2 regions of the Streptomyces sp. NPDC007205 genome follow, and region 2 is predicted to be linked to the other one. Evidence: riboswitches for the same ligand, from Rfam matches in the RefSeq annotation. Region 2 holds a riboswitch; the other holds the start of a gene.
The links. A riboswitch is a leader RNA that binds a small molecule or an ion and turns the genes downstream of it on or off. The one in region 2 is predicted to bind S-adenosylmethionine.
Positions count from the first base shown of each region.

Region 1: it holds a riboswitch for S-adenosylmethionine, as region 2 does, so the genes downstream of both, ABZ624_RS15935 (aminotransferase class V-fold PLP-dependent enzyme) here and thrC (threonine synthase) in region 2, are expected to answer to the same signal.

Region 1 is NZ_JBEYEW010000008.1:51,156-57,543, reverse strand. It holds gene ABZ624_RS15960 (NlpC/P60 family protein) at 1-181, opposite strand, end outside; gene ABZ624_RS15955 (NYN domain-containing protein) at 402-1,745, opposite strand; gene ABZ624_RS15950 (hypothetical protein) at 1,791-2,030, opposite strand; gene ABZ624_RS15945 (rhomboid family intramembrane serine protease) at 2,184-2,927, shown strand; gene ABZ624_RS15940 (Lrp/AsnC ligand binding domain-containing protein) at 2,924-3,205, shown strand; gene ABZ624_RS15935 (aminotransferase class V-fold PLP-dependent enzyme) at 3,361-4,737, opposite strand; SAM riboswitch class IV at 4,893-5,009, opposite strand; gene trpD (anthranilate phosphoribosyltransferase) at 5,085-6,149, opposite strand; gene ABZ624_RS15925 (cytochrome bc complex cytochrome b subunit) at 6,267-6,388, opposite strand, start outside.
Region 2 is NZ_JBEYEW010000003.1:312,305-318,692, forward strand. It holds gene groL (chaperonin GroEL) at 1-777, opposite strand, end outside; gene ABZ624_RS07850 (cold-shock protein) at 1,066-1,269, opposite strand; gene ABZ624_RS07855 (MoaD/ThiS family protein) at 1,702-1,977, opposite strand; gene thrC (threonine synthase) at 1,974-3,257, opposite strand; SAM riboswitch class I at 3,275-3,422, opposite strand; gene ABZ624_RS07865 (glucosyl-3-phosphoglycerate synthase) at 3,552-4,496, shown strand; gene ABZ624_RS07870 (trehalose-6-phosphate synthase) at 4,571-6,010, shown strand; gene otsB (trehalose-phosphatase) at 5,998-6,388, opposite strand, start outside.

The sequences.
Region 1 (6,388 bases), on a different contig from region 2:
TCTCGGTGGCCTGCTCGGCCTCTTCGTACAGCTTGTCGACCTTGGCCTTGACCTGGTCCTTGCTGAGCTTCGGCGCGGCGTTGGCGGCGTTCGCACTCAGCACGACGGCTGCGGCGGCTGCGGTGGTCAGCACGGTCACGCGGGCGCGACTCTGCTGTTTGGGTCGACGGTGGGACGCCACGGAGGACGAACTCCTTCTTGTGAGTGAGTGAATGATCACCCGTTCGGAGGTTCGAGCCCAGACCCTAGTGACCCAGTTGTGATCAGTTCAAATCCTCTCACCAGAAAATCCCATCACGCAATGCATTCTTTGCACAGAACTCACATGCAGTGAGGTGCGATTGACACTACGTTGCGTGACAATACGGCCAATTCGGGCATTGTGTATGCCCGTTGGACCTTCAGGACAGTCGCTTGAGAAGCACCGCAGACGCGACCGGTCGGGCACCGGCCTTGGCGACCCCGTCGGCCACCTCCCGGTCGGTGGAGGCGACGATGACCGGACGGCCCGGCGGCTCCGCGCGCACCAGCTGGCGGATCAGTTCGTCGGCCGTGACCCCCGGCTTGGAGAACAGCACCCTGACCCCGCGCGGCGGCGCGAGCAGCACCGGGGCGGCCAGTTCGGCACCGTCGAAGACACACGTCACCTCGGCGCCGGTCTGGGCGGCCAGCGCCGACAGCTGGCCGAGCAGTCTCAGCCGCTGCTTCTCCAGCGGCATCTGCGGATAGCCGGTCTTGGTGACGTTGTAGCCGTCGACCACCAGATGCGCCTGCGGCAGGGCGAGCAACTGGTCGAGGATGGCCGGATCATGCTCGGACAGGGCGCGCGCCGCGATGTCCTTCGGGCTCATTCGTCCCGGTTCGACCGCGTCGACCGTCTCGGCGGGCCGCACGGACACCGGAGGCAGGGCGAGTTCACGGCGCAGCCCCTGGGTGGCATCCAGCAGGGTGTCCAGCAGCAGCCGTACCCGCATGTCCTCCACACTGCGGCCCTCGCGGGCCGCCCGGCGGGTGGCCTCCAGCGCGGCCTCCGCCTCGCCCAGGCGGGCCTTGAGCCGGCGGGACTCGCTCTCGGCGGCCGACACCTGCCGGTGCGCCTCCGTGCGTACGGCGTCGGTCTCGCCGCGGGACTTGCGCAGGGCGGCCTCGCCGCGCTTCACGTCGCTGAGGGCGGCACGGAGTTTACGGTGCAGCGACTCGGCTTCCTTCCTCGCCGACTCCAGCTCCGTGCGCAGCCGTTCGGTCTCGGCGCGGGTGTGGTCGCGGGCCTGGGCCAGCTCGGCGCGCAGCCGCTCCAGCTCGGCCCGGCTCTCCTCGTCCGCCCGCTCGGCGTCGGCGCGCTGGGCCTCCTCACCGGCCGCGGCGACGAGCTTCACCCAGCCCGACGGGCGCAGTACATAGGCCGCGGCCGCCACGTCGAGCGGGTCCGCGGCCGGGGGCGGGGAGCCGGAGTCGAGAGCACCGGCGAGCTCCGGCTGGGCCTCTCTGAACTTCTCCCCGATCCGCTGCCGGAACAGCGGATCGGTCTCCAGCGCCGCCGCCATCGCGTTCCCGGCGAACTTCGCCCGGCGATTGGGGGCGAACCGGGCGTACTGCCGCAGCTGGGCGGGCAGTTCCACCATGGTCAGCCCGCCGAAGGCGTCCGAGACGATCTGCACGACCCGGCGGCGCACGCCGTCGGGCAGCGGACGGTCAAGCACCTCGGCGGTGCCGTCGCCCGGCCCCCCGCCTGTGGTCTCCACCATCCGTCACACCCCACTCGGTCTGCTACTTCTCCGCGGCCGCTCCGCTCAGGAGCCGGCACCCGGCCTGTCCACGAGTTCCACCTGGTCCACCGCGTTGCACCAGCGGCAGCGCACCGACTCGATGGTCTCACTGACCACCTCGCGCTCCTCCACCGTCGGCTCGCCCGCCAGGTCGAGGTGGACATACTCGACGACCTTCGAGGAACGCGTCACGTCGAAGCGGGTGAGGTTGCCGCACAAAGCGCAGCGCCATCGGGTCGTCGCGGTCGGCAGGGGAACCGTCATCGTGGGTGTCCGCTTCCTTCTCGTCTCGCTCCCGCGCCGTCGCCCGACGCGTGTGGCCGTAACCCTACGGCCTGCCGGGGACTCGCCGCCCGTCCGTCCGCGGCGGCGAGGCGGTCTGTCGGCTTGCGTCCCGTTACGTCATGCTCTGTGTTCATGATCAGCGAGTGGAGCACGGCGGCCGGCAGGGCCCTCAGAGCGGTCCGGAGCGCCCCGGCACCCATGACATACGTCCTCATCGGGCTGTGCTGTCTGCTCTTCGCCCTGGGTCCGGCCGCGGGGCTCGCCCCGGGATACGGCTCCGGGGACGCGCTGCTCGCCGCGCAGCGGGCGTACTTCCGGCGCTGGGGCGTGGTGCCGGCCGAGCTGTTCGCCAGACCGGCGCGCGCGGCCCTCACTCCCGCCACGGCCCTGTTCGTGCACGGCAGCTGGGTGCATCTGCTCGGCAACATGCTCTTCCTCTTCGTCTTCGGCGTGCTGACCGAGGAACGGATGGGCCGGGTCGAGTTCACCCTGTTCTACGTCGGCTGCGGCTACCTGGCCCTGCTGGGCTACGCGGCCGCCAACGCCGCCTCCGAGCAGTCGCTGGTCGGCGCGTCCGGGGCGATCTCGGCGGTCCTCGGAGCGTTCCTCTACCTGTTCCCACGCGCCCGCGTGACCAGTCTTCTTCCCTTCCTGTTCTTCCTGCCGCTGCGGTTCCCGGCGTGGGTCGTGCTGCCGTTCTGGGCGGCGCTGCAGTGGGCGGCGGCACGGCAGGCCTCCGACGGCCCCGGGGTGGCGTATCTGGCGCACCTGGTCGGCTTCGGGCTCGGCTTCGGCTACGCATGGGTGCGCTACGGCCGTACGACTAGAGTGAGGTCCGCCCCAGCTCCGGCACCCGAGGGAGAGAACCAGCCGTGATCACCGCGATCGTCCTCATCAAGACCAGCGTGGACCGGATCCCCGAGATCGCGGAACAGATCGCCGCGCTGGAGAGCGTCAGCGAGGTCTTCTCGGTCACCGGCACCTACGACCTGATCGCCATGGTCCGGGTCGGCCGGCACGAGGACCTGGCCGAGATCATCCCCGGCCGGATCAGCAAGATCCCCGGCGTCGAGGTCACGGACACGCACGTCGCGTTCCGCACCTATTCCCAGCACGACCTGGAGGCCGCGTTCTCGATCGGCCTGGACAACTAGAGGCTGCGCCGCTCAGCCGGCGATTCAGCCCGGTGGGGCGGGGCGCCGACGCCTTCGCGCCTGCCGGGCGCGGTTCATGTGCGGGTGCGAGTCCGTCTTGGGTCGCTCGCGCAGTTCCCCGCGCCCCTTCGGGGGCGCTGCCCCCGACGCCTGCTTCACACCGCCGGCACGCAGCGGCCGTCCTCCGTGCGATACGTCCACTGCGCGCCCTCGGTCACCAGTTCCTTCACCGCGGTGACGAAGCGCTCGACGTGTTCCTCGGGGGTGCCCGCGCCGAAGCTGACGCGGATGGCGTTGAGGGACTTCTCGCCCGGGGCGGCCTCGGGGGCGCCGCATTCGCCCTGGGTCTGGGGGTCGCTGCCGAGGAGGGTGCGGACCAGGGGGTGGGCGCAGAAGAGGCCGTCGCGGACGCCGATGCCGTACTCGGCGGAGAGCGCCGCGGCGAAGTGGGAGCTGTTCCAGCCCTCGACGACGAAGGAGATGACGCCGACGCGCGGGGCGTCGTCGCCGAAGAGGGACAACACCTTCACCTGCGGGACCTCGGCGAGGCCCGCGCGGACCCCGGCGACCAGGTGCTGTTCGCGGGCGACCAGGGTGTCCCAGCCGGCCTCGGTGAGCGCCTTGCAGGACGAGGCGATGGAGTAGGCGCCGATCACATTGGGTGACCCCGCCTCATGCCGCGCGGCGCTCTCGTGCCACTCCACGTCCACTCCGCCGTCCTGACGCCGGGTCACCTTGCGGCTGGCGCCGCCGCCCGCGAGGTACGGCTCGGCCGCGCGCAGCCAGTCGGCGCGGCCGGCCAGCACACCGGAGCCGAACGGGGCGTACAGCTTGTGGCCGGAGAATGCGACCCAGTCGACGTCCAGGTCGCGGACGGACACGGGGTGGTGGGGGGCCAGCTGGGCGGCGTCCAGGACGATCCGGGCGCCGTGCGCGTGCGCCGCCGCCGCCAGTTCGCGCACCGGCCACAGTTCGCCGGTGACGTTGGAGGCGCCGGTGACGCAGACCAGCGCCGGGCCGTGGCCCCCTTCAACGGACACGGTGCGGTCGGCGAGGGCGCGCTCCAGGGTCTCGACGGCCTGCTGCGGGGTGCGCGGGGCGTTGAGGTAGGTGACCCTCGCGTCCTGCCAGGGCAGCAGGGAGGCGTGGTGCTCGGTCTCGAAGACGAAGACCTCGCAGCCGGCGGGGAGGGCACGGGCCAGCAGGTTCAGGGAGTCGGTGGTGGACCGGGTGAAGACCAGCTGGTCGTCGGTCCGGCAGTCCAGGAACTCCGCGACCGTCCGGCGGGCGTTCTCGAACAGGTCGGTGGAGAGCTGGGAGAGGTAACCGGCGCCGCGGTGGACGCTGCCGTAGTACGGGGCGTAGGCCGCCACGTCGTCCCAGACACGCTGCAGGGCAGGGGCGCTGGCCGCGTAGTCGAGGGCGGCGTAGGTGACCTCGCCGCCGGTGACGAGCGGGACAGTGACATCCCGGCCCAGAACCGGCAGAGGGGCACAAACGGACTGATCGGCGGCAGCGGTGAAGACGGACATGGCGAACTCCCGTGAGGACATACGCCCTGAGGGCGCAGGAAGAGAAAAGGGTGTGCGGAGGCGGGGCTCTGCGGCCCTATCGCATTCGCTTGCTCACGGAAGGCTCCCTCGAACGACCAGGACCCCTGGTCCCGCGCTCTCAGAAGCGCGCGAGGGGTCCGCGCTTGCCGTAGACCTCGCTGCCTACGGCCTGGTCTTCACCCGGGGCACCCCGCCACGGACGGAGGGTTGCCGGACAGTCGGCCGGGGCCTCATGACTGTCACTCATGACCTGGTACAGGAACGTACGTGAAACGATCGTCGTCCCGCAACCCGCGTCCGGATCGCGGGACGACCGTCGGTGGACGCTATGCGTTGCTGGCCGCCACCCAGCGATCCAGCGTCCGCTTCGCCGCACCGGAGTCGATGGACTCCGCCGCCCGGTCCATCCCGGCCCGCAGCTGCTCGGCCAACGGCGCGTCCACCGGCCGCAGCGCGACGAGCGCCGCCGCCGAGTTGAGCAGCACCGCGTCCCGTACGGGCCCGGTCTCACCGTCGAGCAGACGGCGGGCGACCTCCGCGTTGTACGACGCGTCCGCGCCGCGCAGGGCCTCCACGGGGACGAGGCCGAGGCCGACGTCCCGCGGGTCGAAGGACTCCTCGGCGACCTTGCCGTCCCGGACCACCCACACCCGCGAGGTGGCGGTCGTGGTCAGCTCGTCCAGGCCGTCGTCGCCGCGGAAGACCAGGGAGGAGTTGCCGCGCTCGGCGAGGACACCGGCCACGATGGGCGCCATCCGGAGATCCGCCACCCCGACGGCCTGGGCCCGCACCTTCGCGGGGTTGGTCAGCGGGCCGAGCACGTTGAAGGTCGTACGGATGCCCAACTGGCCGCGCGCCGCGGCCACATGGCGCAGCGCCGGGTGGAACTTCACCGCGAAGCAGAAGGTGATCCCGGCCTCTTCGGCGACCTGCGGGACCCGCTCCAGCGGAAGGTTCAGATTGACGCCCAGCTTCTCCAGCACGTCCGAGGCACCCGACGCCGAGGACGCGGCCCGGTTGCCGTGCTTGACGACCTTCGCCCCGGTGCCGGCGACGACGATGGACGACATCGTGGAGATGTTCACCGTCTTGGCACCGTCACCGCCCGTGCCGACGATGTCCACGGTCTGCCCCGGCACCTCGATCACGTTCGCGTGCGCGTACATCGCGCGCACGAGCCCGCTGATCTCCTGCACCGTCTCGCCCTTGGCACGCAGTGCCACGGCGAATCCCGCGATCTGCGCGTCCGTCGCCTCGCCGCGCATGATCCGGTCCATGGCCCATGCCGTGGCGTCCGCGCTCTGGTCGCGGCCCTCCAGCAGGGCGTTCAGTACCTCGGGCCAGGAACGGCCCGCCGCGGTGTCGCCTCCAGCGGGGGTCACAGCGCTCATAGCCGCTCCTGGTGTCGTGAGAACAGTGTGATCCCACCCTATCCAGCCGCGGACACGGCGAAGGGCCCCGTCCGTAACCCGGACGGGGCCCTTCAGCGTGGCGTGGCGACGCGGGGATCAGTGGTGGCCGTGGCCGCTCGCGATCTCCTTGTACTCCTCGACGGTCGGCTTCGGGATCTGGTTGTCCTCGCCGTAGTAGGCGTTGGACAGCTTCGCCCGGAGCTTCTCCGAGGCCGGCA
Region 2 (6,388 bases):
GGTCGACAGGGCCTCGCCCTCGACGTCCTCGGCGATGATCAGCAGCGGCTTGCCCGACTGCATGACCTTCTCCAGGAGCGGGAGCAGGTCCTTGACGGAGCCGATCTTGGAGTTGGCGATGAGGATGTACGGGTCCTCGAGCGACGCCTCCATGCGCTCCATGTCGGTCGCGAAGTAGGCGGAGATGTAGCCCTTGTCGAAGCGCATGCCCTCGGTGAGCTCGAGCTCCAGGCCGAAGGTGTTGCTCTCCTCGACGGTGATGACGCCTTCCTTGCCGACCTTGTCCATGGCCTCGGCGATCAGCTCGCCGATCTGGGTGTCGGCGGCGGAGATGGACGCGGTGGAGGCGATCTGCTCCTTGGTCTCGACGTCCTTCGCCTGCTCCAGCAGGGCGGCGGAGACGGCCTCGACGGCCTTCTCGATACCGCGCTTCAAGGCCATCGGGTTGGCGCCGGCGGCGACGTTGCGCAGGCCTTCCTTGACGAGGGCCTGGGCGAGGACGGTCGCGGTGGTCGTACCGTCACCGGCGACGTCGTCCGTCTTCTTGGCGACTTCCTTGACCAGCTCGGCGCCGATCTTCTCGTACGGGTCCTCGAGCTCGATCTCCTTGGCGATGGAGACACCATCGTTGGTGATCGTGGGGGCGCCCCACTTCTTCTCGAGGACGACGTTGCGGCCCTTGGGGCCGAGCGTCACCTTGACGGCGTCCGCGAGCTGGTTCATGCCGCGCTCGAGGCCGCGCCGCGCCTCCTCGTCGAACGCGATGATCTTGGCCATGTGAAGTGGTCCCTCCAGGACTGGGGGTGATTCCTTCGGACCGCGCCCGCGCCCGCGACGGACGGCTCGCCGGCCCCGTGGTTCCTTGCCCCACCTGGCCTGCGGGCCTCACCGACCCGGTCCTTCTTTGTCACTCTCACCTTCAGAGTGCTAACGCCAATGATTAGCACTCGGCATGGTCGAGTGCAAGCGGCTCAGCCGGATCAGCCCGGTGCGAACAGGGGCAGCCCGGACACGCCGAAGGGCCCGCACCCTGTGCGAGGTGCGGGCCCTTCGTGCGAAAACCGTTCAGGCGCTGAGGCGAACCATGTCGGCCTGCGGGCCCTTCTGGCCCTGCGAGATCTCGAACTCCACCCGCTGGCCCTCTTCCAGGGTGCGGTAGCCGTCCATCTGAATGGCGCTGTAGTGGACGAAGACGTCCGCACCACCGTCGACCGCGATGAAGCCGTACCCCTTCTCCGCGTTGAACCACTTGACGGTGCCCTGAGCCATGCCTAACTCCCCTATTACTGGCCCTTGCACAGATCCACACTTCGCGGACCCGGGTCAGACCTCACCCCCCAATCGGTCGGGGGCGTGCGCCGGAACGCGTCGACCGCGGCTGAATGTATCTGTCCAACTGCCGTCTGCAACAGGTCAATCGGACGAGAATTCTGGACGCGAGGGGTCCGGAATGTGGTGAGAATTCACCCTACTTCGGAGCAAGTCGGGCCCCGTAAACGTTACAAAAGCCGCATAAAGCCCTCGCATTTTGGCTGCTTCTTGCGGGGTGTGCGGCATGAAATCCAGGGCCCACGGCCGGGGAACCGTGACCAGGTTCCCCAACTGTACCGTGCTCAATCACGCAGAATTGCCCCCTCCGCTTCTCTCACGGAGGAGGCAATTCCATGAACAATGGGTAACTGAAGTTACCCAAGGTAACGATCAGCCGCCGGCGACCGCCGGAATGATGGAGACACCGGCGCCGTCCGGGGTGGCGGTCTCAAGGCCCTGCTCGAAGCGGACGTCGTCGTCGTTGACGTAGACGTTCACGAACCGGCGCAGCTTGCCCTGGTCGTCCAGGACGCGGGCGGCGATCCCGGTGTGGTTCTTCTCCAGGTCCTCGATGACCTCGGCGAGGGTCGTGCCCTCGGCCGCGACCTCGGCCCGGCCGCCGGTGTAGGTGCGCAGGATGGTGGGGATGCGAACGGTCACGCTCATGCGAGGCCAGCCTCTCGGAAGGAGTCCAGGGTCGGACGGATGGTGGCGGTGAGACCGGTCCCGGCCACCGCGTCGAGGGTCTTCAGGCCGTCGCCGGTGTTGAGGACCACCGTGGTCTTCGCCGGGTCCAGGGCGCCGTCCTTGAGCAGCTTGCGGGTGACGCCGACGGTCACCCCGCCCGCCGTCTCCGCGAAGATGCCCTCGGTGCGGGCCAGCAGCTTGATCGCGTCGACGACTTGCTCGTCCGTGACGTCCTCCACGGCACCGCCGGTGCGCCGGGCGATGTCCAGGACGTAGGGCCCGTCGGCCGGGTTGCCGATGGCGAGGGACTTGGCGATGGTGTTCGGCTTCTGCGGCCGTACGACGTCGTGCCCGGCCTTGAAGGCGGTGGACACCGGCGAGCAGCCCTCGGCCTGTGCACCGAAGATCTTGTAGGGCCTGTCCTCGACCAGACCGAGCCTGATCAGTTCCTGCAGACCCTTGTCGATCTTCGTGAGCTGGGATCCGGAGGCGATCGGGACCACGATCTGGTCGGGCAGCCGCCAGCCGAGCTGCTCGCAGATCTCGTACGCCAGGGTCTTGGAGCCCTCCGCGTAATACGGCCGCAGGTTGACGTTGACAAAGCCCCAGCCCTCGCCGGCCGGGTCGCCGATCAGCTCGGAGCAGAAGCGGTTCACGTCGTCGTAGTTGCCCTCGATGCCGACCAGCTCGCCGCCGTAGACCGCGGCCATGACGACCTTGCCCTGCTCCAGGTCGTGCGGGATGAACACGCAGGAGCGGAAGCCGGCCCGGGCGGCGGCGGCGCCGACGGCACCGGCCAGGTTGCCGGTGGAGGAGCAGGAGAGCGTCGTGAAGCCGAAGGCGCGGGCGGCCTCCAGGGCCTGGGCGACGACACGGTCCTTGAAGGAGTGCGTCGGGTTGCCGGAGTCGTCCTTCACGAACAGGCCGCCGGTGACGCCGAGTTCGGCGGCGAGGTTGTCGGCCTTGACGAGCTTGGTCCAGCCGGGGTTCAGGTTCGGCTTGTCGGCCACGTCGGCCGGGACGGGCAGCAGCGGCGCGTACCGCCAGATGTTCGCGGGGCCGGCCTCGATACGGCGGCGCAGCTCTTCGGTGTCGTAGCCGGAGAAGTCGTAGGAGATCTCCAGTGGGCCGAAACACTCCTCGCAGGCGAACACCGGGCCGAGCGGGACGCGGTGACCGCACTCGCGACAGCTCAGGGCCGCGGCGGGACCGAGGTCGACGGTGGAACTGCTGGAGCTTGCAACTGTCTGCACAGCCATGGAGGCGAGGCCCTTTCTCCTCATCTTCCTCACGACGCATCTCGCCGTGAGACGGATTTGGCACCTTCCCTAGCCGGGAGCCTCGCCACATCAATGTGACAAGAACCGGCTGGAGGGTTGCCGGGGCTTCATCGGGCCGTGTCCCTCTGCCCCTCTGGATGAGCGGTATTCGGTTGTGGACGCCCGGGACCCCCGACATGCGATGGTCACCGGCGTTGCTCAAGACTGTAACCGAAGGCCAGGACAGTTGAGATAGTCGTCCGAACCGCGAGACAACGTGAGGAGCCACAGACCGTGCTGGAAGAAGTCGAGCGCTGGCTGGCCACCCGCTCCTGGTCCGTGACCGATCGCCCTCTCCACCGGATCCTGTCCGCCAAACAGCGCACGGGCCAGACGATCAGCGTCGTGCTGCCCGCGCTCAACGAGGAGGAGACGGTCGGCGACATCGTCGCGGTCATCCGTCACGACCTCACGGAGCAGGTGCCGCTCGTCGACGAGATCGTCGTCGTCGACTCCGGCTCCACCGACCGCACCTCCGAGGTCGCCGCCGCCGCGGGCGCCCGGGTCGTCCACCGCGACGAGATCCTGCCCCGCCTCCCCGCCGTCCCCGGAAAGGGTGAAGTGCTCTGGCGCTCCCTGCTGGTCACCGGCGGGGACATCCTCTGTTTCATCGACGCCGACCTGAGGGAGTTCTCCCCCGACTTCGTCTCCGGAATCGTCGGCCCGCTGCTCACCGAGCCGGACGTGGACCTGGTCAAGGCGATGTACGACCGCCCGCTCGGCGGCGCCGCCGGGCAGGGCGGCCGGGTCACCGAGCTGATGGCCCGCCCGCTGCTGAACATGCACTGGCCGCAGCTGGCCGGATTCGTGCAGCCGCTCGGCGGGGAGTACGCGGCCCGCCGCTCACTGCTGGAGCAGCTGCCGTTCCCCGTCGGCTACGGCGTGGAGCTGGGCATGCTGGTCGACGCACTGCACCTGGTGGGGCTGGACGCGCTGGCCCAGGTCGATGTCGGGGTCCGCAAGCACCGGCACCAGGACGGACAGGCGCTGGGCCGGATGGCGGCGGCGATCTACCGCACGGCCCAGCTGAGGCTGGCCCGCGGTCATCTGATCCGCCCCTCCCTCACCCAGTTCGAGCGGGGCGAGGACGGCTTCGAGCCGCGCACCTACTCGGTGGACACCGAGGAACGGCCGCCGATGGCGGAGATCGCGGAGTACGCCGAACGCAAGGTGGCGTGAACCCGTCGTATACGGCTGCATGCCGGGCGTAGCCGTACGTTTGAGCGTTTCCGGGCCGGGCTAGGTTGAGGACCATGGCTGCCACGCAGGGTGCTGAGGTACTGGTCGCGTCCAATCGCGGCCCGGTTTCGTACACGGTGTACGCCGACGAGGGGGCCGGCTCGCTGCATGCCAGGCGGGGCGGCGGCGGGCTGGTCTCGGGGCTGTCGGCCATCGGCTCGGACGCGGGCTCGGTGTGGGTGTGCGCCGCGCTCGGCGACGGCGACCGGGAGGCCGTACGGCGTGCGGACGGCGGGCTGCTGCCGGCCGAGGACACCGGCGGGCAGCGTGTGCGGATGCTCGACATCGACCCGGCCGTGCACGCGGACGCCTACAACGGCATCGCCAACTCGGTGCTCTGGTTCGTCCACCACATGCTGTACCAGACCCCGCTGGAGCCGGTCTTCGACACGGAGTTCCGGCGGCAGTGGGCGTCGTACGAGGCCTACAACCGGGCGTTCGCCGAGGCGCTGGCCCAGGAGGCGGCCGAGGGGGCGGCGGTGCTGGTGCAGGACTACCACCTGTGCCTGGTGCCCGGGATGCTCCGTGACCTCCGCCCCGATCTGCGGATCGGTCACTTCTCGCACACGCCGTGGGCGCCGCGGGAGTACTTCGCGCTGCTCCCGGACGACATCCGCGAACAGCTCATGGCCGGCATGCTCGCGGCGGACCGGGTGGCGTTCCTGACGCGGCGCTGGGCGGACGCGTTCCGGGACTGCGCGCAGGCGGTCCTGGCGTCCGGGATCCCCGCGGACACGCGGATCGGGGTGCACGGGCTGGGGGCGGACGGGGAATTCCTGCGCAGGCGTGCGCACGAGCCGGACGTCGAGGAGCGGATGGCGGCACTGCGGGAGGAGATCGGCGAGGGCCGCAGGACCGTCGTCCGGGTCGACCGCACCGAGCTGTCGAAGAACATCGTGCGGGGGCTGCTGGCGTACCGGCAGCTCCTGGAGGACCACCCCGAGTGGCGTGAGCGGGTGGTGCACCTCGCGTTCGCGTATCCGTCGCGGCAGGACCTCGCCGTGTACCGCGACTACACCGCCGGGGTGCAGCGGGTGGCCGAGGAGATCAACTCCGCCTACGGCACGCCGGGCTGGACCCCGGTCGTGCTGCACGTCAAGGACGACTTCGCGCGCTCCCTGGCCGCCTACCGGCTCGCCGACGTGGCCCTGGTCAACCCCATCCGGGACGGCATGAACCTGGTCGCCAAGGAGATCCCGGTCGTCTCCGACCGGGGCTGTGCGCTGGTGCTGTCCCGGGAGGCCGGGGCCTACGAGGAACTGCGCGCCGACGCGCTCGTGGTGAACCCCTATGACGTGCTGCAGACCGCGCGGGTCCTGCACGAGGCGCTGTCCCTGCCGGACGGGGAGCGGGCGGAGCGGTCGAAGCGGCTGGCTGCCGCCGCCACCGCGTTGCCGCCCGCCCAGTGGTTCCTCCAGCAGCTGCGGGCGCTCGAAGAGCTTCAGCCCAGCTGAGCCGCCAGCGTCCGCAGCAGGTGGACGACGCCGGCCGGGCCGTCCACGACCAGGTCCGCCCGTTCCGCCAGTTCCGTGACCTCCGTGCTGCCGCTGCAGACCAGGACGCCGGGGATGCCGTCGGAGCGGAGTTCCTCGACGGCCGCGAAGGCGGGGAGGTCACCGAGGTCGTCACCGGCGTAGAGGACCGACTCGGCGCCGGTCTTGCGGACGTACTCGCCGAGCGCCACGCCCTTGTCCATGCCCGGCGGGCGCAGTTCCAGGACCATCCGGCCGGGTTCGACGATCAGCCCGTGGCGGGTGGCGAGGTCGGTGAGGGGGCCGCGCAGCGCCTCGAACGCGGCCTGCGGATCGTCGGCGCGGCGGGTGTGCACGGCG